3 regions of the Desulfosporosinus burensis genome follow, and region 1 is predicted to be linked to each of the others. Evidence: riboswitches for the same ligand, from Rfam matches in the RefSeq annotation. Region 1 holds a riboswitch; each other region holds the start of a gene.

Region 1 (10,770 bases):
CTCAACCCATAACTAAAATAGCCTAAGAGCATTGCCAAAAGAATGAATTTGAAAGAAGGCAACGAAAAACCCAAGATAAAGGATAGAATTAAGGAGAAAGTACCGGCACTTAATCCTTTGATTGTCACAATCGAGAGAGGGTCTTTGTCCGAAACGTTTCGTGTGAAATTGTTGTCTATCCCCCACAGAATGCAAGCACCAAGTACTCCAATAGCACCCAATGAAAAACCCCACTGCCCGGATGAACCCCATGAAAGCAATATACTTGCCATGGTAATCAATAGTACAGCCATCCATATCCTTTTCCCAACAGCCTCTTTGAATGCTACAACAGCAATTACAGTAGTTGCTACGCCCTCGAAATTCAGCAAAAGGGAAGCCGTAGACGCCGGTGTATTTTTCAGGCTAAACATCAGCACAATGGGGGCTGCTATCCCGCCTATACATACAGCACCAATTATCCAGGGCCAATCATTTCTAGTAAGTCTTGCCTCATCACTGGAACGCTTGTTATAACTTCGGAAGTATCTCTGTAAGTAAAGCCCGATACCACTGCCCAGATATAGAAAGGATGCCATTAGGGTTGGGGCAATTTCACCCAAAAGTAGTTTTGAAATAGGGGCACTCGCTCCAAACAAAGCAGCAGCAATTATGGCTTTTAGTATTGGGGCAATATTTCTGTTCTTCATTTTTATTTCCTCTTATCCAATTTTAACCCGCTAGATCATTCTTTACAGGAATGCTTCTAAACAAATCTTCCCTTGTTTTTGGCAACGGGGTAGACGGAGGTAACCATCCTTTTTGAACCAACTCAATATGCATTTCTATCAGCCATGGAAGGGCTAAATCGGCACGTTTAACAATCTCTGGGCGCAGGAATAGTTTCCCAGGTTCTCCGTGGGCAATGATCTCTCCACTGTACATTATTGCTATCCGATCTGACCAGGTATAAGCTAAATCGACATCGTGAGTCGATAGGATAGTCGTTATACCCTCCCTGCTCAGCTTTCCTAGAAGCTGCATGAATTCCTGGGAGTGACGCGGGTCCAGCCCTGCTGTTGGTTCATCAAATATTATGACTTCTGGTTCCATCGCCAGAACGCCAGCGATAGAAACTCGTTTCTTCTGCCCATAACTTAACAGGTGAGTGGGTTTATCTTCAAGGTCTGTCGTTTCCGTATCTGCCAGGGCTTGTTTAACTCTCTCTGTCACCACTTCTTCCGAAAGTCCGAGATTGAGAGGACCAAACGAGATATCTTGATACACACTAGCGGAAAACAACTGACTATCCGGATCTTGAAAGACGATTCCAACTTTCTTGCGTAATTCGATCAGAGCCTTGTTTTTATAAGAAATATCTTGTCCGCGATACTTGATAGAACCTAAGTTCGGACGATAGATTCCGTTAAATTGCATGAATAACGTGGATTTACCGGCACCGTTTGAACCCAGAATCGCTAGCTTTTCTCCTTTTTCAACCTGTAAACTCACTTTGCGCAAGGCCTTTGTACCATCAGGATAAGAATATTCTAGGTCAACCGCTTCAAGTATAATTTCCGGCAAATTTATCCCCTCCCTAGTAAATTCAACAAGATCAAAGGAATCTCAAAAACAGTTATAATCATGTAATTTCTAAGATTAATTGGATATTTCTTGGTCAGCACCTTAATCTCTCCCGTGTAACACCGCGCTGCCATGGCATTGTATAGTTCTTGAGATTTGACGAAAACCTTCCCCAGAAGCGCAGAGAAGAGCCGACTCATAGAACGGAAAGAACTTTTCATTGAGATAAAGCCTGAACGAGAGGCCTGGGCACGATGAATAGTGGTAGCTGTTTCCATAAAGACAAAGATAAAACGATAAATCAGCACCATTAATTCAGTAATAATACTAGGAACTTTCATCTTATGGAGTACTGTAATTATTTCAGTCATGGGAGTGGTTAGGGCTAGAAAGTAAAGACAGGAAACAGCCCCTATCGATCTTAGAAAGAGATGAACTGCGGTGATCAGATCTGGGTAGTGTATTCCTACTGTTAGGCCATTAATAGTTTGAGCTAACCAAAACCCCGAAGGATTGGTCGAGACTGAAAAAGCAATCGTTAAAACGCTGATCAGGAGAAACGAAAGAGGAACAAGCATTAGCTTGACAAAAACTCGGGCGGGGATGCCTGCTTTGCAGACTATCCCTATAGCCATTATGGCTAACACAATAAGAGGGGTGATTACTGTAGGAGAAGTTAGGCACACTACCATGGTGATTATCGCAAAAAGAGACTTTTCCACCGGGTGAACTGTTTTTAGATTATTGCTATAGGCGTAACAATCAATGCTAATCATGCTTGATCCTTCTTGCAGACACTGTGTTTACCCTTGGCATAACCTATATAATAGAAGAAAAATCCGCTTCCGAGGGCTGCCTGCAGGGCAAACAAGAAAGTTTCGACTTCTCCGCTCGGCGGTTCATATAAGGGTTTAAACCAAGATTCATAATTAGGAGCGAGAGTGCTGATAGCTGCTGAGGCTCGTTGATCAGCTCCGGCGAATTCGCCACCACGTACCAGAAAAAGGGGACCAAAGGCCAGTAAAACTACAATTAACAGTAATATCCCATTCTTTACAATCGGTTTCATGCTTTTACCTCCCGTTTGTTGTTAGGTAATTCTTTTCCAGTAAATACGCCTAAAAACTGCAACTCTTTTTTACTGTAGGTACTTAGAATATTAATCACCAGAACAGTAAGGATACCTTCGCTTATGGCTAAGGGAAGCTGAGTGAACGCAAAGATGCTCATGAATTTTAGTGCGGAAGCCATTACTCCGCCCGAAGCCGCGGGAAAAGCCAGCCCCAACTGGAAAGAGGTTGTAATGTAGGTCATTAGATCCCCCAAAGTGGCTGATAGAAAAACCGATAGCCACAGGGGAGCTCCCAATTTATTACAACCCTTATAGATACCATAAGAGACAAAAGGTCCCACAATCCCCATAGAAAACGTGTTTGCTCCGAGGGTCGTTATTCCACCATGAGCTATTAGAAGGGCTTGAAAGATTAAGACAATCATTCCCAAGACGGTCATCGCTAAAGGTCCGAACAGAATGGTACCTAGACCTACGCCTGTCGGATGCGAACAACTACCAGTTACCGACGGAATTTTCAGGGCAGACAAAACAAAAGCAAAGGCTCCGGCCATACCGAGCAGCATCTTTAAACTGGGATGGAGAGTCACTGTTTTCTTAATGGAACGTACCCCAGCAATAACAAACGGAATCATAACAATCCACCAGAAGGCGGCCCAGTTAAAGGGCAAGAATCCTTCCATAATATGCATAGCATAAGCATTATTAGGAAAGATCATATAGACAACCAGAACGTAGGTTATTAATAGGCCGATATTCTTAAACTTGCGTAGACCCATAAAATTAACAACTCCTTTTGATTTCTAACCCATTATCTTCTAATGAAGAATTTGTCCCCCACTGATCATAACACCGTACCCTATACCCCATGCTTTGGTTAATAAAAACAAAAAAACCCTTCACCAATAGAAGGGTAAAAAGCTTAACCAGTATCAGGTAACAATAGCAGTCCTGAAGACACAGGTATCCACCCCCTAACATTCCCGTAGGTAGTTGCAAATTCGGAATAAGCAGGTCTCCTGGCTCAAGATCTTCGTCAAATCACGTCTTCCCGGATAAATTCCAGTGACAACTATGTGAGTTAACTCCCTTGTACAGTGGCGGGCACCGCGTCAGCTTCAACTGACTTCCCTTTTCAATTCTTTCCCTCGGAAAAGAATCACTCATTCCTATATTTAATTGTCTTTTACAGTAACATAAAATATTGCATCTGTCTATTACTTAAAATATATTCAATATCAGTAGCGTTGCATAAAGCTTTTACGCAAAAGTCAAATTCTATGTTACAAAGAAAACCAACGGAAAATGGCGTAAACTGCAGATATCCCTGATTATTCCTGTCAAAACCATAAAAAAAGCCTTATAATTAGAGTTAGGGTAGTTCTTGCCCAAATCTCTAATCATAAGGAGATAAAAAATGCAAGGCAAGAATACTACAAAATCCACATTTATGCAACTGTTTCAACCGGTTTTTTCTAAAAATATTTGGACTAAAATTCATCAAGAAGTTCCAGACCTTGATAAGCGAGTCCAAAAACTTAAAACAAACCAACTCGCGTTACTTATCAGTAATGCTCAACTCCAAGAATTTAAAGCTTTACGAAAAATCAGTGCCAGTGTTCAAAGTAATGACTTCAGTCGTACCATTGGCTTAGAAAGCATTAGTCATAGTCAAATTTCACGAAGACTTAGAACTCTTCCTGTTAGAGTCTCGGAAATGCTTTTTAAAAACCTATTAAACGAAGTAGCTCAGAAAAAAGGGTTCGGACTGATCCAGCAACGCCTTGGAAACCTGTTCATGATTGATGCATCTACGATAAGCTTGTGCCTTTCTAAGTATCCTTGGGCTGTGTTTAGAAAAACCAAGGCCGGAATCAAAATGCATCTGCGACTAAGTTTCGACGGAATGGCTGTCCCTGACGCAGTGATTATTACTCCGGCAAAGACGGCAGACAAGAAGAAACTGGATGAACTGATTGTCAAAGATACTGACGCCCTTAATATTTTTGACCGGGGTTACGTGGATTACAAACTATTTGATGACTACTGTGAAAAGGGTATTCGATTTGTAACTCGCCTTAAAGAGAATGCTGTGGTTGAGTTTCTTGGACAACGAAACGTTGAAGAAGATGGTCCAATTGAAGAAGACGTTGATGTTATTCTTGGAACGAACAGCCGAAAAATGAAGCATAAACTTCGTGTCATTACCATTGATGATTCGGTCAACGAACCCTTTTCCATCGTCACGAATGACTTTAATCGAAGTGCCGAGGAATTTGGTGAGATTTACCGGTATCGCTGGCAAATAGAGCTGTTCTTTAAGTGGCTGAAACAACACGCTCAGATCAAACATTTTTACGGCACAAGTGAGACATCAGTTATTAACCAGTTACTTTTAGCACTCATGACTTATTGCGCACTCGTTCTTCTAAAACTTGAAATCGAGGATAAAAGAGACTTACTGAATTTGCAAAGAAGCGTTATCTCTTGTTTATTTGAAAGCTATGATTCGTTTCTAGAAAAGCTTCGGCGAAAATGGGGAAACGGTTCTCGGAGAATCAACTATGATCGTATTTACAAAATGACAGAGCATCAGATTATGAATGAAGAGACGGATTGGCTCAATGATTTAACCTACGATCCCGTTATCCCCTAAAGTTATATTATGTAAAAATGTGGAAAAGAACTACCTTCTATGTCAACGCTCCTTTGGCCTATGGGAGGAAAAACCACATGGATGTATACACCAATAATGGTATATTAAGTAATTATAGAGAAAGCATTTTCTTTATTGACATGACTCGATCTAGTTTGATGCAACGCTACTGATTCAATATATTTCTGAGAGTTTAACTGGGCTGCCTCAATTTGATTGCAAAATCACTTTTTTGATAGGGTTATGCTCATAATTCACTTATTTTTTTAGTTAATCTAGTGGTTCAAAGTGGATGTGAACATTCTCCAAACGAGCCACATTGTTTTTCAGTTCGCTTTTTATACTGTTTGATATCGTTTCCAGTTTATCCACAGTAAAATCGCCCCGAACTCCACAATGCAAGAACGTTGAAACCTTGTTCCCCTTGCGGTATAGCTTTATGTCATGGCAGTCTACATTGTCCCTTATTTTTAGGACTGCAGTTTTTATGTTATCGATAATATCCTGCTGTGTTTCAGTAATATCCTCAGTTTCTACCACTTGTTCAGCTCGTTCAAAGTAAAGACTCACATTGTCAACATTGTTTATTGCCTTCTGAACCATGTTGCCAATCCTATGGGATAATTCATGGGAATCCTTTAGGGTTAAGTTTTCCTCCAATTCTATGTGTGCAGTAATCTTCTTTTTTCCTTCAAGTTCATAAACATGTATATTATGAACATTTGTACAATTAGGAATCTGGTTTATTAATTCCTCTAAAGTGCGGTTAAGACTTAAATCAGCATTCCCGACAGCATCAACAGGAAATGTGCTGACCACAATATCACACCTCGGTATTTTCTCTGAAATCCTTTCCCTGATTTCATGAACTATAGTATGAACGCTTCTATGGCTTTGATATGGGTCAACGCCAACATTTATATCAATATACTGAACTGCCCCAGAAGGTCTGAGCCTGATTTCTGCAACCTGAATAACACTGGTGATTTTGCAGATTTCCTCTTCGATCATTTCTTTCATCCCGTTTGGTGCAGTATCTAACAAAACATCGATGGTCTCTCTGCCAAGCTTGATGCTCACCTTAATAACAAGCAGCGCAACCCCCAAAGCAGCTACTGGGTCTGCGTACTTTAAAACAGGTATGTTGAAATAATCACCTATCCAAACACACATCAAGCCCACTATAACTACTGAGGAACTCCATATATCACTGCTAAAATGAAGTGCATCCGCTTCTAATGCCTGACTGCCATGTTCCTTGGCAGCCTTCTTCAACACTCTTACTCTTGAGGCATCAACCATGATTGAAATAATCATGGTTAATACGCCCCACTGAATTCCAATTAATTCCACACTTTTGCCCAAAAACAACTTTTCCACAGCTTCATATATAATCCATACACAGGTTATGAGGAGTAAAGCTGTCTCTATAAGAGCTGAAAAACTTTCTATCTTCCCATGTCCATAGTGATGCTTAGAATCTGCAGGTTTATCGGAAAACTTTACTGCAAAAAAGGTTATAAGCGCAGCGCATAAATCCAATGCAGAATGCAATGCCTCAGATAAGATTCCTAAGCTGCCTGTAAAAATACCCACTACAGTTTTCATTAATGTGAGGAAAACTGCTGCAAAAACAGAACTCAATGCTGCCTTTTGTTTGTCTATAACCAAGATCAGACCACTCCCATTAACTTATTGAATTAATAAGTAACTTGAAAATTCAACTTGTTAATTATACTATCGTAAGTATTCAATTGATTCAACCGTGACAACCAGTATGTCAAGTTCCTCCATTTTATATTTACTGATTTTCAGCATAGCACTTTCTACTTAAATGATGGAAGCAGTATTTCGACCCGAACCCCTCCATCCGTTCTATTCGTCGTGGTTATCTTCCCCCCGTGCTGATCAAGGATGCTGTGCACAACAGATAACCCCAACCCGGTACCTTTTTCCTTCGTCGTAAAAAACGGATCATAAATATAGGGCATGTCGTCCGGTGAAATACCTGGTCCCTCGTCACTGACGGCGAAACCTACAAAGCCAGCTTGTCGAACTCCCTCTAGCTGAATCACACCGCCATCTCCCTGGGCATCGATGGCATTGAGTAAGATATTCAGTATGACCTGCTTAATCTGATCCGGGTCGACCTCAACCACTTGCTCCTCAATTTGGCTTCGCGCTTGTATTAATTCAATATGATGTTGCCCCAGGGCAGGCTGGATCAGGGAAACTCCTTCTTCCAAGAGTTTCCCTAACTCAATCCCACCACGTACAGGCTCTTTAGGACGGGCAAAGGACAGAAACTCGCTCACCAAGCGATTTAACCGTTCACACTCTTCCAGAAGCACCCTACAGTATTCTGAAACAACTCCATCCTCAATTTTCTCCTGCGCCAGTAGTTGGATGCTCACTTTCATAATTCCCAAGGGATTGCGTATTTCATGGGCCAACCCGGCGCTCATATGCCCCAGCGCCGTTAATCGTTCCGTTTGCCGTATCTCACCCTCCAATCGTTTTCGTTCCTGCCCTTCTTGCTTTAACTTCTCCACCAACTGCGTTTGAACTTGCAAGGCGAGCTGATGTTTGCGTGACGCCTTCCGTTCCTGCTCAGTCAAGAATCCAGTTAACCAGCCGATTACGTTTATCAAGCCTATTTCCACCCACTGCGTATACATGGCCGATGGCGCCATTGCCTGGAGATATATCATCAACGGCAGGATGAGGACCGTAATGACCAAGCCGGATATTATCCCCCCAGCAGGGCCAAAACGCATGGCAGCATAAATCACCGGGAGGTAGTACGCGAATTGCAATAAAATGTGATAGTTCATTTCGTAATGGTAATTCGTGTAGTGAATGACCGTCAAAATCACTACAACAATCCCAATCGCGATAAGATCAAAGAGAGTCCGAGCACGATCTTGTGCAGGGGGTTCATGATTTAGCAAAGAAGATCTCCTCTCTATCCTTTTATCCTCCCCTAAGTGGGGATCTATTCTTGTATTTTAACATATACAAGAGTAGGACAGGCACCCATTGTAAGCTGCTTATCCTACTCTACCCTTTTCTCTTTACAATTCCTTGTTACCGGACATATTTAATGATCCTATCCTTTAGCATAATCAAATTTCAGGATTAACCTTTTTTCAAGCACCTTGCTTTCGGCTAATTCGTTTTCATGACACGCATTGCGTTTATGACAGCAATCACCGTTACGCCGACATCAGCAAACACTGCTTCCCAAATAGTAGCGATACCCCCAGCACCTAAAACAAGTACGACAGCTTTAACGCCCAAGGCGAAAAATATATTCTGCCAGACGATGCTTCGTGTCCTTTTGGCAATTTTAATGGCATTCACAAGCTTTGAGGGTTCATCTGTCATGATCACAATATCCGCAGCCTCTATGGCTGCATCAGAGCCTAACCCTCCCATTGCCACGCCAACATCGGCACGAGCCAGTACCGGGGCATCATTAATACCATCTCCGACAAAGAGCAGCTTCCCTTTGGTCTGCTTTTGTTTTTCTATGAGCTCCAGCTTCTCAACCTTCTGATCAGGGAGTAATTCAGCAAATACTTCATCAAGGCCCAACTGACGCCCAATCGCTTCTCCCACTAGCTTGCTGTCTCCGGTAAGCATCACTAGTTTCTTTACGCCAATCCCCCGAAGCTCTCTTACCGCTTTTTCAGCATCATCTTTTATCTCATCCGATATTACAATATAGCCTGCATAGTTGCCATCAATGGCTATATGAACCACTGTACCGGTTTCATCAATTACATTATAGGTTATATTTTCTTTAACCATCAGTTTTTTATTACCGGCTAAGATCCGTTTACCCTTAACCCTCACTTTAATTCCATGCCCCGAGATTTCATCATAGTTCTCTATTTCGCTTTTATTAATTTCTTTCCCGTAAGCTTTCAGGATTGAAGTGGCAATGGGATGGCTGGAATAGCTTTCGGCAAAAGCAGCATACTCTAGCAGATTCTCCTCTGATTCACGACCAAGTGAGTAAATTTTTGTAACCTTAAACACGCCTTTGGTAAGGGTGCCTGTCTTGTCAAAAACAATTGTGTCCACGTTATTTAAGGCTTCAAGGAAGTTGCTGCCCTTGACCAGGATGCCACTTTTAGCAGCTCCGCCAATACCACCGAAGAAACCCAAGGGAATCGATATTACTAACGCACAGGGGCAGGACACAACCAGAAAAACCAAAGCCCTATAGATCCAATCTGAGAAGGTCGCACCTGTAACAACCAAAGGGGGAATAACCGCCATTGCTAAGGCAACAAATACCACGACTGGTGTATAGTATCTTGAAAATTTAGTGATGAACTGTTCAGTTGGAGCTTTCTTGCTATTGGCATTTTGTACCAAGTCAAGGATTTTGGAGACTGTGGAATCTCCAAACTCTTTCGTTACCTCAACTGTTAATAGTCCATTCTTATTGATGGTTCCTGACAGAATTTCGTTTCCTGGTTCAACTTCTCTTGGCACAGACTCCCCGGTTATGGCAGACGTGTCAAGCATAGACATACCCTCAATCACTTTGCCATCAAGGGGGACCTTCTCGCCCGGTTTTATAATAATAATATCTCCAACACTTATTTCTTCAGGAGATACCCTCTTAATATCCTCGCCAACCTTTAGATTGGCATAGTCGGGGCGAATGTCCATCAAAGCACTGATTGACTTTCTCGAACGGTTTACGGCCATAGTTTGGAAGAACTCGCCAACCTGATAGAAAAGCATGACTGCTACTCCTTCAGGAAATTCCTTGATTGCAAAAGCACCTATGGTAGCAATAGTCATTAAAAAGTTTTCATCAAATACCTGACCTTTTAAGATATTTCGAACAGCTTTTAAAACAACTTCTCCACCGACTAATATATAACTTACTAGGAATATTCCAAACTCAGCCCAAAACGGAAACTTGCCTAAGATGGCGACAAAAAAGAGAGCTGCACCTATACCTAAACGTATAACTTCTGACTTGTTAATCCCTCCATCTTCCTTGCTGTCCTCTTTCTTGTCCTCGTTTTCAACTACTTTGATTCCTGATTCTATCTGCACCGCAATTTTAGAGGCTTGCTCGACGACCCTAGGCAAGTCGCGTTTCTGGTCCACTTCAATGGTTAGTTTTCTCGAAACAAAGTCCACAGTGGCGGAACTAACACCATCAAGACTATTAACCTCTTTTTCAATCTTTGTAGCACAATTAGCGCAGTCTAATCCAATTAATAGTAATACCTTTTTTTCCTTTCGTGACAAAGCTTTGTCTTTAATGATAACATCAGGTTCAAGTTTATTAATTATTTGATTAGCTTGAATTAGCACATCCTCTTGATTTCCATTACTGTCCATATTTATCGTAAGAATCTTGGTTACAAAATTCAAAGAAGCGCCGGAAACACCTTCAACCTTTTTGACTTGCTCCTCAATTTTAGCAGCACAGTTTGCACAATCCAGA
Region 2 (10,770 bases), on a different contig from region 1:
ATGCTGGCGGTATTCCTTTTCAGAAGAGGCCAAGTGATAAGCTACCCCTAAACCAATTAATATCGCAATGGCAACCACTACACCGTAAGATCTAAGAGAAAATCCCCCGATGCTGAATAAAGTTTGTAACAAATTCTGTGTTCCCCCTCTCAGAATAATTTTTAACTTCCAAATTAGCATGACTAAATCCTACTATATTTATTGGACTATTTGATGAATAAGTTGTGAATATCTTATGAATATTAAAGGTTTACTTTTAACATCTCTTATTGATTCTAATGGGAAAAGCCCTATAATATTTTCACTTATCAAAGAGCTTTCCCTGAACCATTATGAACTAATAGTTCATTCGCCAAGCACTTTGCAAAAATGTGCGCAAATTGCAAAGGGCTGTAACACAACTATTAAACCAAGTTGTGTTACAGCCCCTTCCTAAAATGACCGTAGGGATTTAAACAATATAACCTATTTTTTGGCCTCTGCCGGAACAACAATGGGGGCCAGTACACTATCCTTGAGCATTTCAACACATTGAGCCATATAGACTCCGACTTTTTCTGTAGGATCCATTGTCGGGATACCGAGTGCTCGGGCGACGAGTTCGGTTAAATCCATTTGCTGGACCTCTGTTCCCATGGCGTGACAGGTTGCGTTAAATTGTGATCCACACCCCGCACAGTTAGTCACGAGGTATTCCGAACCAGTTGCAACCGCTTCCTCAACGCGTTTCATTCCGCTTTGAGCAACCGTGGGCAAGGAGTCAAACGCAGAAACGAGTCCACAACATAACCCTTCTTCTTTGATGTGTTCCATTTCGCGAAATTCAATGCCCGGAATAGCGCGAATAACACTTCGAGGTTCATCATAGTGCCCAAACCAACGCCCAACATGACAGGAATCATGATAGGTAATCGTGTTGCTAAGAGGGTCCGTAAACTTCAGTCGCCCATCCGCGATAAGCTCGCTTAAAAATACAGTGATATGCTTAAAGCGAATGTTACATTCAAGCCCCATTTCCAACGCCATTTGCTGATAGTTTTCGTTAAACGTCGCATAGCAGCCTGGGCAGGAAAAAATAATTGTCTCGATACCGGCTTCTTTAAACATCTCCAAGTTCTCTCGAACAAGGTTCTGGAAGTCTTTCTTATATCCTCCTAAGGTTAAATAAAGTCCACAGCAGCGTTCCCGCTCCCGGAAATGAACAAAAGGAACTCCGAGATGATCCATAATCCGGGTCGCGTTTTGCGCCATATTGTCCATGATCGTGCCTGCCCAGCAACCGGACCAATACGCGATTTTACCATGGGTTTCTGTTGGAACATCCAGCCACTTTAAGCGCTCTTCCGCTGGGACGCCCCAGAAGTTACCCGTATTAAGCACGTTGTCACGGATGATTCCAAGGCCAGTATTCTGTAGTTTATTCTTGTTGAATTCGTAACGTAACGCCATCCAGTGGTGGGCATTATGCGCACGAATTTGGCAAACCGAATCACATTTTTTACACGTCGTACACGGATAAAGTGCCTTTCCAACTTCGTCGTCCATCGGAAGTTTACCCTTGATATGTTGGTTAAGAATAAAGTATTTGCCACGTGGAGAGTTACTTTCCCAGGGAATAGCATCAAATACCGTACAAACATTGCGACAATAGCCGCATTGCGCGCAAGCGAACGTGTCATCCGTCAGCTCGTCATCGAGCGGTGAGGTAAAATCATTCCCTTGCCACTTCATGAGTAAACGCCCGGCAAGCCCAATCAGGCCACTCCCAGCATTCGCAACTTTCATGGCCGCGGAAAGCATCTTTGTTGGGGATTGTTTATCCATTGAGATAGGAATTATCTTGCCAGGATTCATGTTCCCCTCGGGGTCGACAAATTGTTTAAAGTTCCAAATATTTTTTAGGAGCTCTTCACCATAGAATGTTTTGGCGCGATCGGTAAAGTACATCCCGACGCTAAAGACTTTACCCCCATGTTTTTCACCACTATCCATAACATCCAAGGCACAAGCGTAAGCCAGCGGAAAACCAAGCTTTCGTTCGTCTGAAAGCATAAAACCCAATATCGATATTTGGTCATGCCCAACCATTGTTCCCTCAAGGGCAAATTCCCCTTTGAATTTACGTTCGACTTCTTCGACAAAGGCAGCAACTTCTGTAATTGGAATGACTACCTCACTGGCGACTAAGGTCGGGCCAAGCTTTTTAAAACGCATGGGATAAAACTTATCATCCCATTCCTCAACGGCTAATTTCTCGCGCATGACTTTTCCACTATACTTTGTTGTGAGCTCCCGAATCGGGTTCTCTACAGTAGACCGACGGGGTTTTGGGAAAACCATAGTGACCAAATACTGGTCTTCTGGTAAGACATAATGTTCAAGGGCCTTTTGTTTGAGGGAAACATAAGCTGGTGTGGATAGGCCGACGTTCCAGAGCTGCACATTTTTCTCCGAGAGGGCTTTCAAGAATCCAGAAGCGCTTTGCATGTTCGGAAATGCCGAGAGGATCACACTCTCTTCATCTTTTTCCCGTGCCCGAACTGTAACGCTCACAATCAATCCCGTGATACCGCATAAACTGTAAACCTGGAACAAATCCTCGCCAACAAACGTGTTTAATTGGCCATTGGGTAACACCATCTCCAACGAAACGATATTCTGAAGACAGTCACCAAATTCATAACTGCCATACCCGCTCCCTCCCTGAGCAACCCAACCAGCAACTGTCGAACTGTTTGAACTCGAGGGAAACGACCGCAATGTTAATCCGCGATTGCTTAACTCCTTCTCCAAATTGCTCCAGATTACGCCAGGTTCAACCGTAGCCGTCATGTTTTCCGTATTAATATCTAGGATCTTGTTCATTCTGACGAAGTCCACAACAATTCCGGCCTTTACCGGAACACTGCCTCCAAACCCTGCAGTTCCTGCACCTCTGGGTACAACGGGAATTTTTTCTTCCTTAGCGAGTTTGGCAAACGCTATAACTTCACCCACACTTGTGGGTTGAACAACGCCATCCGGAGTACATCCAATCATTGCCCGAATTTGTTCAGGCATGATCCCCATATCATGCGAGTAAACCACTCTTTCAACTCTATTAAAGCGCACTCGATCACTAAATATCTCCTGAATTTTGGACATTTGAACCATTGTTAGGTTTTGTTTCATTTTATTGTGCTCCTTTCAATTTACCGCTTCACCAGATTAAATATTTTACACAAATACTTAATAAATGTTTAAAAAAATAATAAGCAATCCTCAATGTGTGCTTATTTCCACCAATCTACCCCTTCCTTTAACACCCTATTTTTGAACCATTAGTTCAAATTAAATGAACTTATTTTTAACATCGCTAACTACTTCGACATCATTTCTTTGATTCCTTCCCGCTAATTAAATAAATTTATGTTTTCTCTGCCCTCATACAAAAAAATAGACCTCCCGAGTTAGGAACTCAAGAGGAAATAAATTCTCATGTTGCTTGAGCGGATTAGAGAAAGTGCTTAATCCAAAAGTGATCGATTCCGTTTATAGAACTGAATAAAATTAAGAATAAATTTTAAATCTCCTGCTCCCAAATCCCTAACTGCCCGAAGGACTGATTGTACCCTTGGATCTCCCAAGAGAGACAAAACATCGGTATTTAACGAGGCGACTAGGTTATCCACATCTTCTTGTTCTAAGAGAAAATAACAAACCGATACTCCTAAAGCCTTAGCTACATTTTCCAATGTATCTAAGGATGGCTCGGCCTGATTATTCTCAATCTGACTAACCATTGCAGGAGTTATTTCAGCTCGATCTGCCAAAGCAACTCCAGTAAGCCCTTGTTTTTCCCGTTCACGACGCACACGTTCCCCCATCGAAAGCGCATCTGCCGATTTCTCCAAAAAATATCGCACTGTGACACTCAAGGCCTCACCCAAACGATCTAACGTCTCTAAGTCAGGTTCCTCGATCCCCTCTTCATAGGCCTGAATGCGCTCTGGCGAAATTCCCGAAAGTTCACTGAGTTCTTCAATCGTTAAGCTTCGTCCCCTGCGAATAAAGCTTATTTTTTCACCGCAGACCTTTTCCGTACTAATCCCAAAAAGATAGGTGGGAGAAATATTTAGGACGTCGGAAAGTTTCTTAACCATTGCTACCGATGGTTTCTTTACCCCTCGCTCAACTGCACTCAAAAACGAACAAGAGACTCCCAACTGATCTGAAAGCACTTGAAGTGTGAACCCTCTTTGTTTGCGAAAATCCCGGATCGTTGTTCCCAAAGCCATATTTCATCCGCCTTATTTTAATCAGAATAAACCTTTTTCGTGATAATTAATTGGCCCCTTAAAAAGAATATCTCATTTAATATAGCATAAATCAAATAAACGTGTATAGCCCTATCACGATCAGTGATAGGGCCGTACCACTATTTGCTCTTATCCCTCTTCGGTGGAAGGCCTATCAGTCTTAACTTACTGCTTGATTTTATGACAGCTGGTACAGTTTGGCCGGTCTAGATGCTTTGATATCTTTGCACCATTGGCCCCGCTTTCATGACAGGACTTGCAGTCCAAGCCTTGGGTAACCTCATGAGGAATGGCAGGGATTACACCAAGGAGTATCATTATCCATAGCCTAAAAATCCTCCGACGTTTGAACCTTAGGCGTTAGGAATCCATTTCGAGTTATTTGTATCCACCCAATCCAGTAATTCTTTAACATTATTCACAGTCAAACCAGCTTTCGTCTTGCTTCTTTTCACAAGGACTGTCTCGATCCCCAACTCTAAGGCTGCCGAGATTTTCGTATCTGTCCCACCGGCAGACCCACTATCTCTGGTTAATAGAATATCTGCTCCATAGAATTTAAATAGCGCCTTGTTGATGTCTTTCGAAAATTGCCCTTGCATTGCTACTATATCCCTTGGCGAAATGCCCATATCTTGACATTTTTGGACTAAGCGTCCTTCTGGAAGAACCCTAACAACTAAACGAGCATAGCGAGCAAAGGTAGCTTGTACGATGCTCTCCATTTGGTGGCTTCCCGTCGTCACGAAAATCGTCACTATTCGTCCTTTCGCTTTATGCATTGCACCGACTCGCTGTTCTAACTGGAGCAAAGCTTCCTCCCAAGTACAAACAGGATATATTAATAAGCTGTCTGGAATGACAGTCTCTGGTCTTTCAAGCCTAAGATAAGGAATGCCCTGTTGCTCACACCATTGGCGTAAAGGGGCCAACTTTGCACTGCTGGAAGGAGGGCTGGCATCAAGGATTAATGAAGGCACCTTCAAACAGGTCTTTTCTGTCCAGGTTTGCAAACGCATAAACTCCAGCCCTCTACTATCGAGGCATTTACTAATCTCACGCGCCGCCGCCGTTTCTCCTAAAAGTATGATCATTTTTGTTAGCCTCCATAGCCTTTATTACAACAAGTGTAACTCTAATAGACAATCCTCATGTGTATGGGATATAAGACAACTTTGTATATTTCAATGTACATGTCTATGGTAAATGTCGGGAGTACGTTGGTGTACATGAATTATAAATTCGTGTTCATGAGTATGGGAGTGATCGCCATTTTTTGGTATTTCATTATCAGAATGGCCATGTGTATAGTTCTGTTCTTCATTTTTATTTCCTCTTGTCAAGTTTAATCCAATGTATCGTTCTTTGCCGGAATGCTCCTCAACAAATCTTCCCTTGTTTTCGGCAAAGGAGTAGAGGGCGGTAACCAACCTTTTTCCACCAACCCACAATGCATTTCTATCAGCCAAGGAAGGGCCAAATCAGCACGTTCAATAAGTTCAGGACGCAGGAATAGTTCACCAGGTGCTCCTTGAGCAATGATTTCTCCACTAGACATAATAACTAACCTGTTGGACCAGGAATAGGCTAAATCGACATCATGAGTCGATAGGATAATCATTTTACCCTCAATACTCAACCTTTCCAGAAGCTGCATGAACTCCTGGGAGTGACGAGGATCCAGCCCGGCGGTTGGTTCATCAAAAATAATTACCTCTGGTTCCATCGCCAGAACGCCCGCGATAGAAACACGCTTTTTCTGACCGTAACTTAATAAATGAGTTGGCTTGTCTTCAAGGTCTGTGGTTTCCGTATCTGTCAGGGCTTGTTTAACTCTCTCTTTCACTTCTTCTTCCGCAAGTCCCAGATTGAGAGGACCAAACGAGATATCCTGATACACACTAGCAGAAAACAACTGACTATCCGGATCTTGAAAGACAATTCCCACCTTCTTGCGTAATTCGATCAGGGCCTTGTTTTTATAGGAAATATCTTGTCCTTGGTACTTTATAGAACCTGAATTAGGACGATAAATCCCGTTAAATTGCATAAATAAAGTGGATTTTCCAGCTCCGTTCGATCCCAGAATGGCTAGTTTTTCTCCCTTTTGAACATGCAAATTCATATTTCGCAATGCCTTTGTGCCATCTGGATAAGAATAATCCAAATCAACGGCTTCAAGTATGAGTTCTGACAAACGTATTACCTCCAAAATAAATTCAATAAGATTAAAGGAATCTCCAATCCAGTGATAATAAGATAATTTTTGGGGCTAACAGGACGTTTCTCGGTAAGTACCTTAATCTCTCCAGAGTAACACCGCGCAGCCAGGGCATTGTAAAGTTCTTGGGATTTCACAAAAACTTTCCCTAACAGAGCTGAAAAGAGCCGACTCAACGAACGATAAGAACTTTTCATAGAGACATAGCCTGAACGAGAAAGCTGGGCCCGACGAATCGTGGTGGCTGTTTCCATAAAGACAAAGATAAAACGATAAATGAGCACCATCAATTCGGTGATAATCACAGGAACCCTCATTTTATTGAGTACGGTAATGAGCTCCGTCATTGGAGTGGTTAGGGCCAGAAAGTAAAGACAAGAAACTGCTCCGAGCGATCTAAGAAAGAGATGAACTGCTGTGATCAGATCTGGGTAGTGTATACCTACTGTTAGACCATACATGGTTTGAGCTAGCCAAAATCCCGAAGGATTGGACGAGACTGAAAAAGCAATCGTTAAAACGCTGATCAGGAGAAACGAAAGCGGAACAAGCATCAGCTTGACAAAAACTTGGGCGGGGATGCCTGCTTTGATGACTATCCCCGCGGCCATTAAAGCTAAGACAATCAGAGGGGTAATGACCGTGGGAGCCGTTAGACACATTACCATGGTCATCATGGCAAAAAGAGACTTTTCCGAAGGGTGAACGGCTTTTAGATTATTGCTATAGGCGTAACTATCTATGTCAATCACGTCTGATCTCTCTTTCTATTTCCTTTCGAATACCCGATATAATAAAAGACGAAACCGCTTCCCAGCGCGGCCTGCAAGGCAAACAAGAACGATGCAACTTCTCCGCTCGGTGGTTCCCACAAGGGTTTAAACCAAGGTTGATAATTGGGGTTGAACGTACTGATCGCTGTTGATGCTTTATCATCAGCTCCGGCAAATTTCGCATCGCGCGCTATAAAAAGCGGAGCAAAAGACAGTACAACAACCAGAACTAGTAAAAGCCCATTCTTAGTCATCAGTTTCATGCCTTCACCCCCTGTTTTCTGGTGGGTAATTCTTTCCCAGTAAATACGCCTAAAAATCCCAACTCTTTTTGATTGTAAGCACTAAGGATATTAATGACCATAACGGTGAGGATACCTTCGCTTATGGCTAAGGGGACTTGAGTGAACGCAAAAATGCTCATGAATTTTAGTACGGAAGCCATTACTCCGCCCGAAGCTGCGGGAAATGCTAGCCCCAGTTGGAAGGATGTTGTAATGTAAGTCATCAGATCACCTATTGTAGCTGACATGAACACAGATAGCCATAGGGGAGTTTCAGTTTCTTGGAGCCTTTATAAATACCGTAAGAGACAAAAGGGCCAACAATTCCCATAGAAAACGTGTTTGCCCCTAGGGTCGTTATTCCGCCATGAGCGAGTAGAAGTGCCTGAAAGATTAAGACAATCATTCCCAAGACGGTCATCGCAGTAGGTCCGAATAGTATGGTACCTAGACCTACTCCTGTCGGGTGCGAACAACTACCCGTTACGGACAGAATTTTCAAAGCTGACAAAACAAACGCAAAAGCTCCGGCCATACCGAGCAACATTTTTAAACTGGGGTGGAGTGTTACTGTTTTCTTAATGGAACGTACTCCAGCGATAACAAACGGAATCATGGCCAGCCACCAGAAGGCGGCCCAATTGAAAGGTAAGAATCCTTCCATGATATGCATGCCATAAGCATTATCAGGAAAGACGATATAGATAGCCAAAACGTAGGCTATTAATAAACTGATCTGTTTTATCATTATGAAGATACGTATCATCATCGACCTCTTTCATTAAATATAAAGAGACAACCTAATACTCTATTCCCTCTCGCGCCATTATACCTTTTTCCAGGGGATGCTTGCGGGCAGTTATTTCCGAGACGTAATCAGCTAACTCGATCAGCTTTGATGGGGCATCTCGCCCTGTCAGAACGAGTTCCAATTTTTGCGGCTTGATCTTAACTATCTCGACTACTTCCTCCAGAGGCAGAAACCCGCTATTCACAGCGGCCATAATCTCGTCCATGATAATCAAATCCCATTCACCGCTCAGGACAGCCTCAATAGTAGGTTTAGTCCAATCCGCATTTCTCCTTTTATTCCTTCCATTTCTTCATCTGCCATTCCCCAAGTGAATTTGTCATTCTCTTTGTATTGAAAGAGCTGAAAGCACGGTCCTAAACTAGCGATGACTTTCATTTCTCCCGTGGCCCATCCCTTTAAAAATTGAACCATGAGGACCTTAAGTCCCTGCCCATACGCCCTGATTCCCAACCCGACTGCCGCTGTCGTCTTCCCTTTCCCTGCACCAGTATAAATATGGATGAGCCCTTGTTGCATGCTTATTTCTCCCTCCACTCTCACTAAAAAAATAAAGAGACAACCTCACATCACTAATCATAAAGACAGCAATGAATCGGTTGTCTCGGACGGCGCGTTCTCTTCCGCTTTCAAGTCGCATTCGCATTTTTGAAAGCAGATCCCGCTTGAACAAGACTTTTACCCTTAGGTCAGTTTCCCTCGGGAAACCAAATTTGTACCCATAAAAATATATAAAGCCCTCCAAAACATGAAGGGCTGAATTAAATAATTCCTGCCACCCATCCATCGTGAGTAAAGCATATGAGCAATCAGGTCTCCTGGCTCAGGTTCCTCGTTTAGTGCCTCCTTCCCAAGTTTCCTCAGTGGATGTGGCACAAACTCCCCTTTACAGTGGCGGGACCGCGCCGGATTTAAACCGGCTTCCCTGTTATGATTTTTCGGTTAAGAAAAATCCCTTGCTCATCTATTAAATTTGCAAATTAAATGTATCACAAAAGCGATACATCGTCAAGTGTCGTGAATTTACATCCATCACCACGGCAGCCCCAGATTTTGCATTGGGATTAGTGTTCTTTTGAACATCTGCAATAACTTGATCGAGGCTTTCTTCCACAACCCTTTCTTTTTGTTTATAACATCGTTGAGTTAAACTTAAATTATGCTTGTTCAGCAGCTGGCAAGTAAATGGTGAAAACTGCTCCATGATCGGGTTCACTTTCAACTGATACTTTTCCGTCATGCATTTCAATTATTTTTTTAACAATAGAAAGTCCTAAGCCCGTGCCGGTTCCACGCCTCGATCTAGATTTATCGACCTTGTAAAACCTTTCCCAAATATTTGACAGTTCTTCCCGGGGAATGCCAAGTCCGGCATTTTTTACGGCTATAAAAGCATGCCTATTCTTCATACCCAACGTTACACTTACTTCACCACCCACTTCTGAATGGTTAATAGCATTGTCCAATAAATTCGTAAGAACCTGTTTAAGGCGATCAATGTTTCCCCGTACGATAATAGTTTGCTCTGGCGCAATTAGCGTTAAATTAATTTCTTTAGAATTGGCCATATGTTTTAAGCGCTCAACGGTAATTTGAACAAGTTTATTCATGATTACATATTCCATTTCATCAAAGGTTTTAGTGGCTTCCATTCCTTTTAAGTCGAGTAACTCATCGACTAGGCGTCTGAGACGCTGGGATTCGTCAATAATGTTATTCAGATAGAGTTGCTCCTGTTCCTTTGACTTAACTAGCCCATCCAACACTGCCTCCGAAAAGCCCTGGATAACCGTTAAGGGCGTGCGCAACTCATGTGAAACATCAGATAGTAGTTCCTGCCTTAAACGATCAATTCTCTCGATAGCCTCAATTTTTTCGCTAAGCTGACTTGACATGCGATTAAACGAGCGCGCAAGCCGCCCTACTTCATCATCGGAGGTAACCTCAATTTGCCTGCCAAACTCACCTTCTGCAATACGGCGTGCAGTTTCTTCCATTTTTTCAAGGGGCCTTATCATCTTTCGGGATACAAGCATACTTAACACGGTCGCTAAAAAGATCCCGATCAACGTTCCTATCAGAGCAATTCCCCAAATGTTGTTAACATGATGCTTCATGCTTTCTAGAGGACTGAAAATAACCACCAACCCAATAATCTGCTTATCCTTTTTTAAAGGAACAGCCACAAGAAACATCTCTTCACTGATTCCCCTGATCTTACCGGAGAATACAACATTTTCACCACCGAGGACTCTCTCTTTAAAACCAGGCTCTAAAAGCAAATTGCTCGGCGACTGATCATTGGCCGGTTGACCATACAAGATGTTTCCATCTGTATCCAGGATTGCAGTTTTAGCACTTAATACCTTAGCTAAGATCTCCA
Region 3 (10,770 bases), on a different contig from region 1:
CGCAAAAGATGTATGGCTACACGGCTTCAGAAGCTTTAGGGCAAGAGATTACACTTTTGTCGGTGCCCGAGGATATTTTAGAATTCAAGCAAATTCTTGAGCGGGTAAAATTAGGTGAAGAAATTATCGGCTATGATATGAAGCGTCAGAAGAAAGATGGTAAGGTAATCGATGTCTCGTTGAGTATTTCACCAATTAGATATGATCGAAGTCTGATAACCGGTATCATGGGTATCCATCGTGATATTACAGAACGTAAAAAAATGGAAGCGGAGATGCAAAAGCTTGATGGTTTAAATCTAATCGGCCAGATGGCTGCGAGTATAGCCCATGAAATAAGGAATCCTATGACAACAGTCCACGGTTTTCTTCAGCTACTAGGAACGAAACCGGTGCTGCTAGAGTATAAGGATTATTTTCAACTCATGATCGAAGAATTGGATCGCTGCAATTCAATTATTACGGAGTTCCTTTCCTTAAGTCGAAACACTCCCCTAGATCTTAGAATGCAGAATCTTAATACTATCCTTAATAAACTACTACCGATGTTACAAGCTGATGCTCTAAGGAAAGAGCAAATTATTCTCGTTGAACTCGAAGAGATCCCTAACCTCGAATTAAATGAGCAAGAAATTCGACAAGTTATCTTAAACTTAGCCCGTAATGCCTTAGACTCTATGCTGGCAGGTGGGGTTCTGACAATAAGAACCTATCTAGAACAGGATTACATTGTATTAATGTTTCGCGATCAGGGATCTGGCATACCAAGGCGAGTTCTTGAAAATATGGGTAAACCTTTTTTGACCACGAAAGAAAACGGTACAGGTTTAGGATTGCCAGTGTCTTATAACATCGTGTATCGTCATGGAGGTGCGATATACGTCGAAACAGGAACCGCAGGTACTACATTTTTTATTAAACTCCCTGTTAAAAAGTAACATTTGGCTTAATAAATTATGGCCCCTTAATCAACTTGCAAAAAACATTTAAATATATCTGCCATATTACGACAAATAATTGTATATTAATGGATATTGTGTTCTTGCCATTTCCCTCAAAAAGAATTAAAATTCTTCTTGAGGATGTTAATTCAGGAGGAATCCACGTGGAAAAGAAACTTTTGAAAAGAATAGAGGAACTACGTAAGAGACTCAATAAATTCGCTCTAACTCGTAACCTCATTGATCACGAGGTTGTAGAGGTTAGTCAGCAGTTAGATCGCTTACTCAACCAATACCAAAGGATCAGTACTTATCAACAGTTAAGCTTTTGGTAATCATAGGAATAATAGTGATAAGAGACACCACAAGAAGACTTCTTGCGGTGTCTCTAACTTTTATAGTCAACTCGTTCTGGAAGCGTGGAAGTGTTGAATGTGGGAATTTTTAAGAATAGTGTTATTTTCTGCGAATTGCTTTCACAAGTTCATTGATCACTAACGGCATAATTGAGAGTACCAAAACGAATGCCCAGTCCATAAAAGTCAGAGGATAAACTTTAAATATTGACGCTAAGGCTGGCACTGTAATTACAATCACTTGGAGCAAAATCCCTAGTATTATGGAATAAATTAAGTTTTTATTTGTGAACAGTCCCAGTTGGAAAATCGATTTATCGGGATGTCTCATGTTTAAAGAATGAAACAGTTGAGAGATACTTAAGACTGCGAAGGCCATTGTTTGGGCATGCATTAAGGAATCAGGGTATATCTTGTTTCCTATGGCAAAGGCGATTAAGGTTAAAATTCCGATTAAAGAACCATTTAAGATCAGCCTTACACCAGCACCTTCTGCAAATAGGGTTGCTTTTGGATCACGGGGTTTTTTATCCATGACTGTCGGATCTCCAGAATCTACACCTAAGGAAAGAGCTGGAAGGGTATCAGTCACTAAATTGACCCATAAAATATGGATGGGTCTTAGTGGAGAAGCCCAGCCTAATAAGATCGCTAGGAAGAGAGCAATAACTTCTCCCAAATTACAAGATAATAAAAAGATGATCGACTTTTTTATATTGTTATAGATATTACGGCCTTCTTTAATCGCCGAAACAATCGTTGAAAAGTTGTCATCCGTTAAAACAATGTCGGCAGCACCCTTGGCAACATCTGTTCCTGTGATTCCCATGGCTACTCCAATATCAGCAGCTTTTAAAGAAGGTGCATCGTTCACTCCGTCCCCCGTCATAGAAACTATGTTTCCCTTGGATCGAATCGCTTTGACAATGGTTACCTTGTGCTCCGGAGAAACTCGTGCAAAGACAGATAAACGTTCGATTTTATCATTTAACTGATCTTGAGTTAGTTTATCCAGCTCAGAACCAGAGATAACTTCCTCGATATCATTAGAAATACCGAGTTCTTTAGCTATGGCGAAGGCAGTGTTTTTATGATCTCCCGTGATCATAATGGTTTTGATGCCAGCCTTTTTACAAAGGGCTATGGAGTCTTTGACTTCTAGTCGAGGAGGATCAATCATTCCGACAAGCCCAATAAACGTTAAGTTCTCTTCTATAATATCACCCTTTGAGGGAACAGTAGCGAGTGACTTATAAGCAGCACCTAGGACTCTTAGGGCACCATCGGACATTGTGTTCGAGGCTTCCAGAAGTTCGTTTTTAAGTTCTTCGGTTAACGTCACCGTTTCTCCATTTAGGTAAGCGGTCGTTGAAATTTTCAACAAACTGTCTAAGGCACCTTTGGTCATGACCATGAATCGATTTTCATGATTATGGATAGTGGTCATCAATTTTCGATCCGAATCAAACGGAATTTCTTGGACCCTTGGATGGGATTTCTCTAAAGCATCTTTAGAAATGTCAAACTTCGCTCCAGCCTCTACAAGGGCGATTTCAGTTGGATCTCCTGTGTTAGTCGTCTCTGAGTAGGTAGAATCGTTACATAAAACTAAATTTTCTAGAAGAAGTTTATGAGCATCTTTAGTCAAATCTAAGGATGCTATGTCCGCTAAAAAATTGTCAGCAAAGAAGTGGGTGACTGTCATTTTATTTTGGGTAAGTGTTCCGGTTTTGTCAGAGCAAATAATTGATACAGATCCTAAAGTTTCTACTGCAGGGAGTTTTCTGACGATCGCGTGTTCTTTGATCAGTCGTTGAACACCCATAGCAAGGACAATAGTAACAATAGCGGGTAATCCTTCAGGAATTGCTGCGACAGCCAAACTAAGAGCAATTAAAAACATTTCGTAAAGATCTCTATCTTGAAGAACTCCTACTAAAAACATAAGGGCACAAATACTTATGGCTGCGATGCCTAAGATTTTCCCTAACTCCTCAATTTTCTTTTGAAGAGGGGTTTGCTCGTCTACTGATTCTTCGAGCATGGTGGCAATTTTTCCAATTTGAGTATCCATTCCTGTAGCAACAGCGATGCCGACTCCACGACCATAGGTTGCCAAGGTGGACTTAAACGCCATATTTTTTTGATCCCCAAGAGGGGTATCCTCAGCTTCAATAAGTAAATTTGCCTGTTTATCTGAGGGAACGGATTCCCCGGTAAGTGCTGATTCCTCAATCTGAAGATTGGCTGTTTCTATAAGGCGGAGGTCACAAGGAATGTATCTTCCAGCATCGATTATCACGACATCCCCAGAGACTACTTCTTGAGAAGGAATTTCCTTTAATGTCCCATCTCTTTTCACTAATGCTTTAGGAGTCGAAAGCTTTTTCAAGGCATCGAGAGCTTTTTCGGCCTTAGATTCTTGGATGACCCCTACGATGGCATTAATAAGAATCACAATTCCAATAATAACAGCATCGCTTATTTCCCCAATAAATCCAGAAATAAGAGCAGCACCGATTAAAATATAGATCATGATATTGTTTAGTTGAGAGAGGAAAATCCTAAGTAAAGTTTTAGGCTTCTTAGTTACTAACTCATTTAAACCGTACTTTTCTCGTCGTTGAATTACTTCATTCTCAGATAAACCGGTGGTTGAGTTTACTTCCAATTCCTTTAGTACATATTCGGTATTTTTATTAAACCACATAATATCACCTCTTGATTAAGTATTCGCAGAAAAATAAAAAAAAGACTTATATAAACATTATTTTTATACCAACTTGTATAGCCTAGCAAACCTCCCTCTTCAAACGATTGATGCATCTAGCATGTCACGGATCCTCCTTGGATGATTATGGCACAATTTGTGCAACAATACCAAGACTATGCACTTTTAGAAGGGAATGATAAAACTAAGATGTGCGTTTATTCTTTGGAAGGATTATAATAAAACGAGTGACAGAGGAGGTAACAATGAACTATATAGTGTTTGATTTGGAATTCAATATGTTTTTTAAATTCAAAGAAGGGGATTATGCAAATCCAGCTTTGAAAAGTGAAATCATTCAAATCGGAGCGGTCAAACTCAACGAACGATTGGAGACCATTGGCGAGTTCAATTTAATCGTTAAGCCAGTGATTTATAAGAGAATAAACCCCTATGTTAAGAAGAAAACGACGATCAATACAAGGCAGGTTAGTCAAGGAACCCCTTTCAATCAAGCAATCAAGAGCTTTAGTTCATGGCTTGGAAAGGACTCTGTTTTATGCTCTTGGGGACATGATGATATTTTAGGTTTAAGAGATAATTGCCAGTTTTTTGGCTTTGGCTCACTATCCTTTGACAGATTTATTAATATTCAGCAAATCTATATGAATCATGGGGTTATAACAATGCAACCAAGTCTAGAAAATGCCGTGGAAGCCTTAGGGATTGAAAAAACTTTTCCCTTTCACGATGCATTAAGTGATGCTTTCTATACCTCAGAGATTTTCAAAAAGGTCTTTGATTTTTCTGAAGGGGCCATAATAAACTGGGAAAAGAACCAAATCGAAAATGAAATAAAAGTTAAAGAGTTGAAGGCTTTCCTTGACAAAGTGACTATATCATGTCCGCAATGTTCCAAACTTATAGAGAAAGATAAGGAAGTCACTAAAACAAAGAAATATTTTGCCTTTGGCTATTGTACAGAATGCAAGCACCAAATTCGACTTGTTTCTAGAATCGTGCACAGTAGTGGGGAGTACAGCATAATTTCCAAAAATTCTATCTATAAAACAGAAGAAGCATCAGAGTGAGGATGATAATAAGATAAGCTTGTAATGAAATCTTCAATAATTATCGACAAAAGACCTTGTCAACGATACGTTTATTGTTTATACTATGCTTAGAAAATTTAATTACTACAGGTGCCTCACTATGAGGAGAATAGGGAAGTCGGTGTAAGTCCGGCGCGGTCCCGCCACTGTAAACGGGGAGCAAGAAGTATATAACCACGGGGTAGTTCCCGGAAGGTGCTTCAGACGTGTTGATCCGTAAGCCAGGAGACCTGCCTGTAGTTAGTAAAGCCTACCTTGTCGAAGAACCAAGAGTAGCGTGAATGAGATTATGGAAAAGTCTCTAGTCACTGTGTGATTAGAGGCTTTTTTTGTTTTTTCACTCCAGAATGTTCTTTTCAAGGTAATGACTCCAAACATAGAAAGGAGAGTTTATGGTGTTGACGTTAATGGAAATGGCCCAAGAGGGTCGGGAAATCCCGTTGTTTACCTTGGTAGCACGAAGCGAACAAATGAATGTCCAACTACTTATGGAACGGGTTGCTACCGGACGGATTGTTATTCCCTATAACCGTCATCACAAGCCCCAAAGACCTCAAGGATTTGGGCTAGGCCTAAGTACCAAGGTTAGTGCCAGTATTGGCTTAGCTACAGACGAGGATAGTCTTACGGATGAACTATTTAAAGTGGATGAGGCCATCAGGGCAGGAACCAATGCTATCATGGATTTGAGTACAGCCGGCAATATGGACGAGGCAAGGCGGACAATTATAAAAAGAGTACCGTTGCCTTTAGGTACACTACCCGTTTATCAGGCTTTTGCTGAAGCTGTACATACTAAGGGTTCAGCCTTAGCACTTGAGCCAGATGATTTTTTCAAGGTTATGGAACGCCAAGCTGCCGATGGAGTGGATTTTATGGCTTTGCATAGCGCCCTTCACTCCGGATTATTTAAAACGGCTAAGGAAGACCAGCGGGTCCTAAATCTGGTCAGCCGAGGCGGGTCCTTGCTAATGGGCTGGATGCTTTATCATAACAAGGAAAACTTTTTGTTTACTATGTTTGACCGCATCCTGGAAATTGCCAAAAAGTATGAAGTGACCTTAAGTTTAGCAGATGCTATGCGACCAGGTGCAGGTGCCGATTCATTATGTCGTTCGCAGGCAGAAGAACTCGTTATTTTAGGCGAGTTGGTGAAGCGAAGCAGACAAGCAGGGGTTCAAATCATGATTAAGGGACCTGGTCACACTCCACCTAATCAAATCGCGACTACGGTTAAATTTGAAAAACAAGTATGTCAAGGTGCTCCGTATTTTGTCTTCGGTCCGGTATCGACGGATGTAGCCCCAGGATATGACGAAATAACAGCTGCTATTGGAGGAGCGATGGCTGGTGCTGCTGGAGCAGACATTCTCTGCTATGTCACACCCGCTGAACATATAGGTTATCCCAATGCGCAGGATGTCTATCGGGGAGTGGTGGCTTCGCGTATTGCTGCTCATGTAGCTGATCTAGCCAAAGGGTACCCAGGAGCAGAAAAATGGGACCTGAAAATGAGTCAAGCACGGCGGGCGCAGAATCTAGAGGCTCAGAAAACGTTAGCTTTAGATCGAGAAAGGCTTAAAGATTTTCACTCAAGCGAAAAACCTTTCTGCAAAAAATGCGAAAAGGGTTGTGCTATGGCTGTAGCGGGCGAGTTCTTTCAAGAACTGCCGTGGGAGTGCTGAGGCGAGGTTCGAGGTGCGTGGTTCGAAGTAGTGAACTCATTCAACTAAAGTTGAACATCGAGACTTCGGTGGGGGAGTCTCACGATTGGATGAATAACGATGATCGCAATCACATTTGTCCCTGGATAAGTTCAGCTAAGCTAAGCACTACATGAAGTTGGTAAAATTATTTTCATAAATGAAAAAATAGAATTTGAATGGAGAGATTAAAATGACACAACTTATTAAAGCAAGACAAGGTATTATTACGCCTGAGGTAGAGAGATTAGCTAAGGTAGAAGGGCTTACAGCGGATCAGTTATGTGAGAAGGTAGCTCAAGGTCGGGTCGTGATCTTAAAGAACAATCAACGCAAGAACTCGGTCGCGATTGCAGTAGGGGAAGGACTTCGCACCAAAGTGAATGCTAACGTCGGGACGTCACCGGACTGTGTAGACTTCGCGGATGAGATTCATAAAATAAAGGTTGCCGTTGCGGCTGGTGCGGATTCGATTATGGAATTAAGTATTGGCGGAGATGTTGATGCCTTCCACCGTCAAGTACTCGATAACTTCACATTACCTGTCGGTTCTGTTCCAAGCTATCAAGGTGGTATGGAGAGTATTGCTAAGCACGGAAGCGTTGTCGGTATGACTGCTGAGGATATGTTTGAAATGATTGAACGTCAGGCAAAGCGGGGCATCGATTTTATGGCTATTCATGCTGCTTTAAATATGTCTATTATTGAACGATTAAAAAATCAAGGACGAATTACAGATATAGTAAGTCGTGGAGGGGCCTTTTTAACTGGCTGGATGTTTCACAACGAGCAAGAGAATCCGCTCTATGCTCAATTTGATCGTGTGCTAGAGATTTGTAAAAAATACGATGTAACACTTAGTGTTGGAGATGCGATCCGACCTGGTTGTATCGAAGATTCTCTGGACCGTGCCCAAGTTCAAGGTTTGATTGTGGCTGGAGAATTGGTGCAACGAGCCTTAGAAGCGGGGGTTCAGGTGATGGTAGAAGGCCCGGGCCATGTCCCTGTAGATCAAATCCCAGCCACGATTTTGCTCCAAAAACAACTCTGTCATCATGTTCCGTACTATATACTTGGCAATTTAGTTACGGATATTGCGCCGGGTTATGACCATATCACAGGAGCCATTGGAGCTACAGCGGCTGCTATGGCAGGTGCAAACTTCATTTGCTATGTCACACCAGCCGAACATCTGCGCTTACCAACCGCTGAAGATGTGCATGCAGGGGTGATTGCTATTCGCATCGCCACTCATGCTGCCGATATAGTTAATGGTGTTAAGGGTGCACGGGAATGGGACTTAGCCATGGCTCATGCTCGTAAAGCATTAGATTGGGAAAAACAAATTGAACTGTCCATTGATCCTCCAACAGCTCGCCGGATCCGAGGAGAGCGTAACGAAGAGGGAGCGGAAGCTTGTTCTATGTGTGGAGGTTTCTGTGCCATGAAATTAGTTGGGGAACACCTTGGGAAAACTGGAGGAACTTGCTAACTGCGAGAAGAGGACATTATAGACAAGGAGGGTGAGGTAAATGAGCCAAATTGGGGTCATTATGGGAAGTGATTCAGATTATCTAGTTATGGAGGAAGCCCTGGAAGTTCTTCGTCAATTTGGAGTTCCTTTTGAAGTTATAATTTCTTCTGCCCAAAGAACCTTAAAACGAACAGTTGATTGGGTAAAAGGTTTTGAAGCCCAAGGTGGAAAACTCATTATCGCGGCGGCAGGTTTAGCGGCCCATTTGCCAGGGGTTGTTGCTGGTGCAACGATTTTACCTGTCATCGGTGTACCTATGAACAGTGGAGCCATGGAAGGAATCGACGCCCTTTACTCCATAGTACAAATGCCCCCGGGAATTCCTGTGGCGACCGTAGGCATCGGCGCTGCAAGGAATGCGGCGTTGCTTGCGGTACAGATTCTAGCGATCCAAGATAGTGCCTTGAGTATTAGGGTTAAAGACTATCGAACTCAGATGCAAAGGGATATCGAGGCGAAGGACGAAGCGTTGCAGAAGCGGTTAAGCGAAGAAATTTGAAGACTAAGCACTAAACTAAGGGGAGGGGGGCAAACGTGTTCGACTTTAGAGAGGATACACCGAAAGAGGAATGCGGAGTCTTTGGGATCTATGCCCCCACTCTGGAGGTTGCTCGTGTAACGTACTACGGGCTCTATGCTCTGCAACACCGAGGACAGGAGAGTGCTGGAATCGCTGTTTCAGATGGACGAAGCATTGATGTGCATAAAGGAATGGGCTTGGTATCGGAAGTGTTTTCAGACCATGTTGTGGATTGCTTGAAGGGGAAAATGGCAATCGGACATGTCAGATACTCCCCAAAGGGTTCAAAGCTGCTTGCGAATGCTCAGCCTTTGGTAGTACACTACCAAAAAGGCATGATGGCCTTGGCTCATAATGGAAGTTTAACCAATGCCTTAGAACTACGTGAAGAACTGGGGAAAAACGGGGCAGTTTTCCAAACAACGATTGATAGCGAAGTGATGATTAACCTCATTACTCGCTATCGCCGGGAGTCCTTGGAAGATGCGCTGCTTAAGACCATGATGGATCTACGTGGAGCGTATGCCGTGGTTATCTTGGCAGAGGATAAACTTATTGGACTCAGGGATCCCCATGGCGTTCGTCCCTTATGTATTGGGCGTATCGGCGATGGGTATTGCTTGGCCTCAGAAAGTTGTGCTCTCGATACCATTGGTGCAGAGTTTGTGAGGGATGTGGAGCCCGGTGAAATTGTGGTGATCGATGAAGAGGGACTCCGCTCACACCAGAGATTTTCTAAACTAGAACGCACGTCGTGTGCCTTTGAATATATCCATTTTGCCCGACCGGACAGTACAATTGATCAGCTGAGTGTCTCGGAAAGTAGACGTCAGATGGGCATTGAACTGGCCCGTGAATATCCAGTCGAGGCGGATCTTGTGATTGCGGTCCCAGACTCCGGGACTGCTTCTGCCTTGGGGTATGCCACAGCACTGGGGCTTTCCTTTGGAGAAGGGGTTATTAAAAACCGTTATGTCCATCGAAGCTATATTCAACCGACTCAACAAATGCGAGAAGTGGACGTTCGTCTGAAGCTCAATGCTAATGCAAGTGTCCTGAAAAATAAGCGCGTTGTTATGATTGATGATTCGATTATCCAAGGAACCACCAGTTCGAAACTAGTGGAAATGGCCAGAAAAGCAGGGGCCAAAGAAGTACATTTTCTAATCAGTTCTCCTCCGGTAGCCTATCCGTGCTTCTATGGGGTTGACACGGTAAAACGAGAAAAACTCATTGCCAATCAATTGGATATAAAGGGAATTCGGGAGTTTGTAGGAGCAGATTCGCTACACTATATCTCTGAGGAAGGCTTGCTTCGAGCACTTGGGACGGACTGTGTTTGCTTAGCCTGTTTTGATGGAGCGTATCCCATTCCGGTTTGAATTTAATGAGACTAAAAAAGTGACATTTAGTGGACGCAATTGGAGATCCTGAGGGGAGGTAATAAAGATGGGATCGACACCCTTTTTTCGGCATAATCCCCAGGGTGTAGGACCTCAGTATTTGGAAGACCTGGCAACAGGGTACTGGTTTTCTGAGGCACTGTTTACGGCTGTTGAACTGGAAGTCTTTACTTTTCTGGAGTCTGAAGGCATGACGACTGACGAAATTTCGGGAGTACTGGATATGCCTCCGCCTGGTCTGGAGCGTTTTCTTCAAACCCTTTGCTCTATAGGGCTCGTGGTTTGTGAGGGTAAATGTTATTATAATACCAAACTTGCCAGCGACTATCTTGTCCCTGGTAAGAGTGGGTATCAAGGAGATTCGATCCTTTGGCGTAAAGGCCTTAGGCTAGGATGGCAGGACCTTACCGAATGCCTTAAGGCTGGCGGCAGAGTGAATTTTCCAGTCGAAGAAGAGGGTCAAGAGCAGTTTGCCAAGCGGATCCGTAAGT

Evidence for each region. A riboswitch is a leader RNA that binds a small molecule or an ion and turns the genes downstream of it on or off. The one in region 1 is predicted to bind cobalamin.
Region 2: linked by a shared signal. The riboswitch ahead of ACYQ3Q_RS11900 (cob(I)yrinic acid a,c-diamide adenosyltransferase) and the one ahead of ACYQ3Q_RS00960 (energy-coupling factor ABC transporter permease) in region 1 are both predicted to bind cobalamin.
Region 3: linked by a shared signal. The riboswitch ahead of thiC (phosphomethylpyrimidine synthase ThiC) and the one ahead of ACYQ3Q_RS00960 (energy-coupling factor ABC transporter permease) in region 1 are both predicted to bind cobalamin.

Annotation. Positions count from the first base shown of each region.
Region 1 is NZ_BAAHYN010000001.1:169,140-179,909, forward strand. Features, by position in the region: gene ACYQ3Q_RS00940 (DMT family transporter) at 1-689, opposite strand, end outside; gene ACYQ3Q_RS00945 (energy-coupling factor ABC transporter ATP-binding protein) at 712-1,563, opposite strand; gene cbiQ (cobalt ECF transporter T component CbiQ) at 1,566-2,339, opposite strand; gene ACYQ3Q_RS00955 (energy-coupling factor ABC transporter substrate-binding protein) at 2,336-2,632, opposite strand; gene ACYQ3Q_RS00960 (energy-coupling factor ABC transporter permease) at 2,629-3,414, opposite strand; cobalamin riboswitch at 3,628-3,817, opposite strand; gene ACYQ3Q_RS00965 (IS4 family transposase) at 4,053-5,291, shown strand; gene ACYQ3Q_RS00970 (cation diffusion facilitator family transporter) at 5,562-6,962, opposite strand; gene ACYQ3Q_RS00975 (two-component system sensor histidine kinase NtrB) at 7,118-8,242, opposite strand; gene ACYQ3Q_RS00980 (heavy metal translocating P-type ATPase) at 8,460-10,770, opposite strand, start outside.
Region 2 is NZ_BAAHYN010000006.1:91,023-101,792, reverse strand. Features, by position in the region: gene lgt (prolipoprotein diacylglyceryl transferase) at 1-132, opposite strand, end outside; gene ACYQ3Q_RS11940 (FAD-binding and (Fe-S)-binding domain-containing protein) at 466-3,171, opposite strand; gene ACYQ3Q_RS11935 (helix-turn-helix domain-containing protein) at 3,507-4,277, opposite strand; gene ACYQ3Q_RS11930 (precorrin-6A/cobalt-precorrin-6A reductase) at 4,652-5,392, opposite strand; gene ACYQ3Q_RS11925 (energy-coupling factor ABC transporter ATP-binding protein) at 5,644-6,495, opposite strand; gene cbiQ (cobalt ECF transporter T component CbiQ) at 6,501-7,271, opposite strand; gene ACYQ3Q_RS11915 (energy-coupling factor ABC transporter substrate-binding protein) at 7,268-7,555, opposite strand; partial or broken gene ACYQ3Q_RS11910 (energy-coupling factor ABC transporter permease) at 7,552-8,324, opposite strand; gene ACYQ3Q_RS11905 (cob(I)yrinic acid a,c-diamide adenosyltransferase) at 8,377-8,592, opposite strand; gene ACYQ3Q_RS11900 (cob(I)yrinic acid a,c-diamide adenosyltransferase) at 8,616-8,906, opposite strand; cobalamin riboswitch at 9,179-9,362, opposite strand; gene ACYQ3Q_RS11895 (sensor histidine kinase) at 9,545-10,770, opposite strand, start outside.
Region 3 is NZ_BAAHYN010000007.1:159,598-170,367, reverse strand. Features, by position in the region: gene ACYQ3Q_RS14165 (two-component system sensor histidine kinase NtrB) at 1-938, shown strand, start outside; gene ACYQ3Q_RS14160 (aspartyl-phosphate phosphatase Spo0E family protein) at 1,106-1,276, shown strand; gene ACYQ3Q_RS14155 (calcium-translocating P-type ATPase, PMCA-type) at 1,398-4,007, opposite strand; gene ACYQ3Q_RS14150 (3'-5' exonuclease) at 4,274-5,098, shown strand; cobalamin riboswitch at 5,191-5,371, shown strand; gene thiC (phosphomethylpyrimidine synthase ThiC) at 5,518-6,804, shown strand; gene bzaB (B12 lower ligand biosynthesis ThiC-like protein BzaB) at 7,016-8,314, shown strand; gene purE (5-(carboxyamino)imidazole ribonucleotide mutase) at 8,355-8,855, shown strand; gene purF (amidophosphoribosyltransferase) at 8,891-10,258, shown strand; gene ACYQ3Q_RS14125 (DUF2284 domain-containing protein) at 10,326-10,770, shown strand, end outside.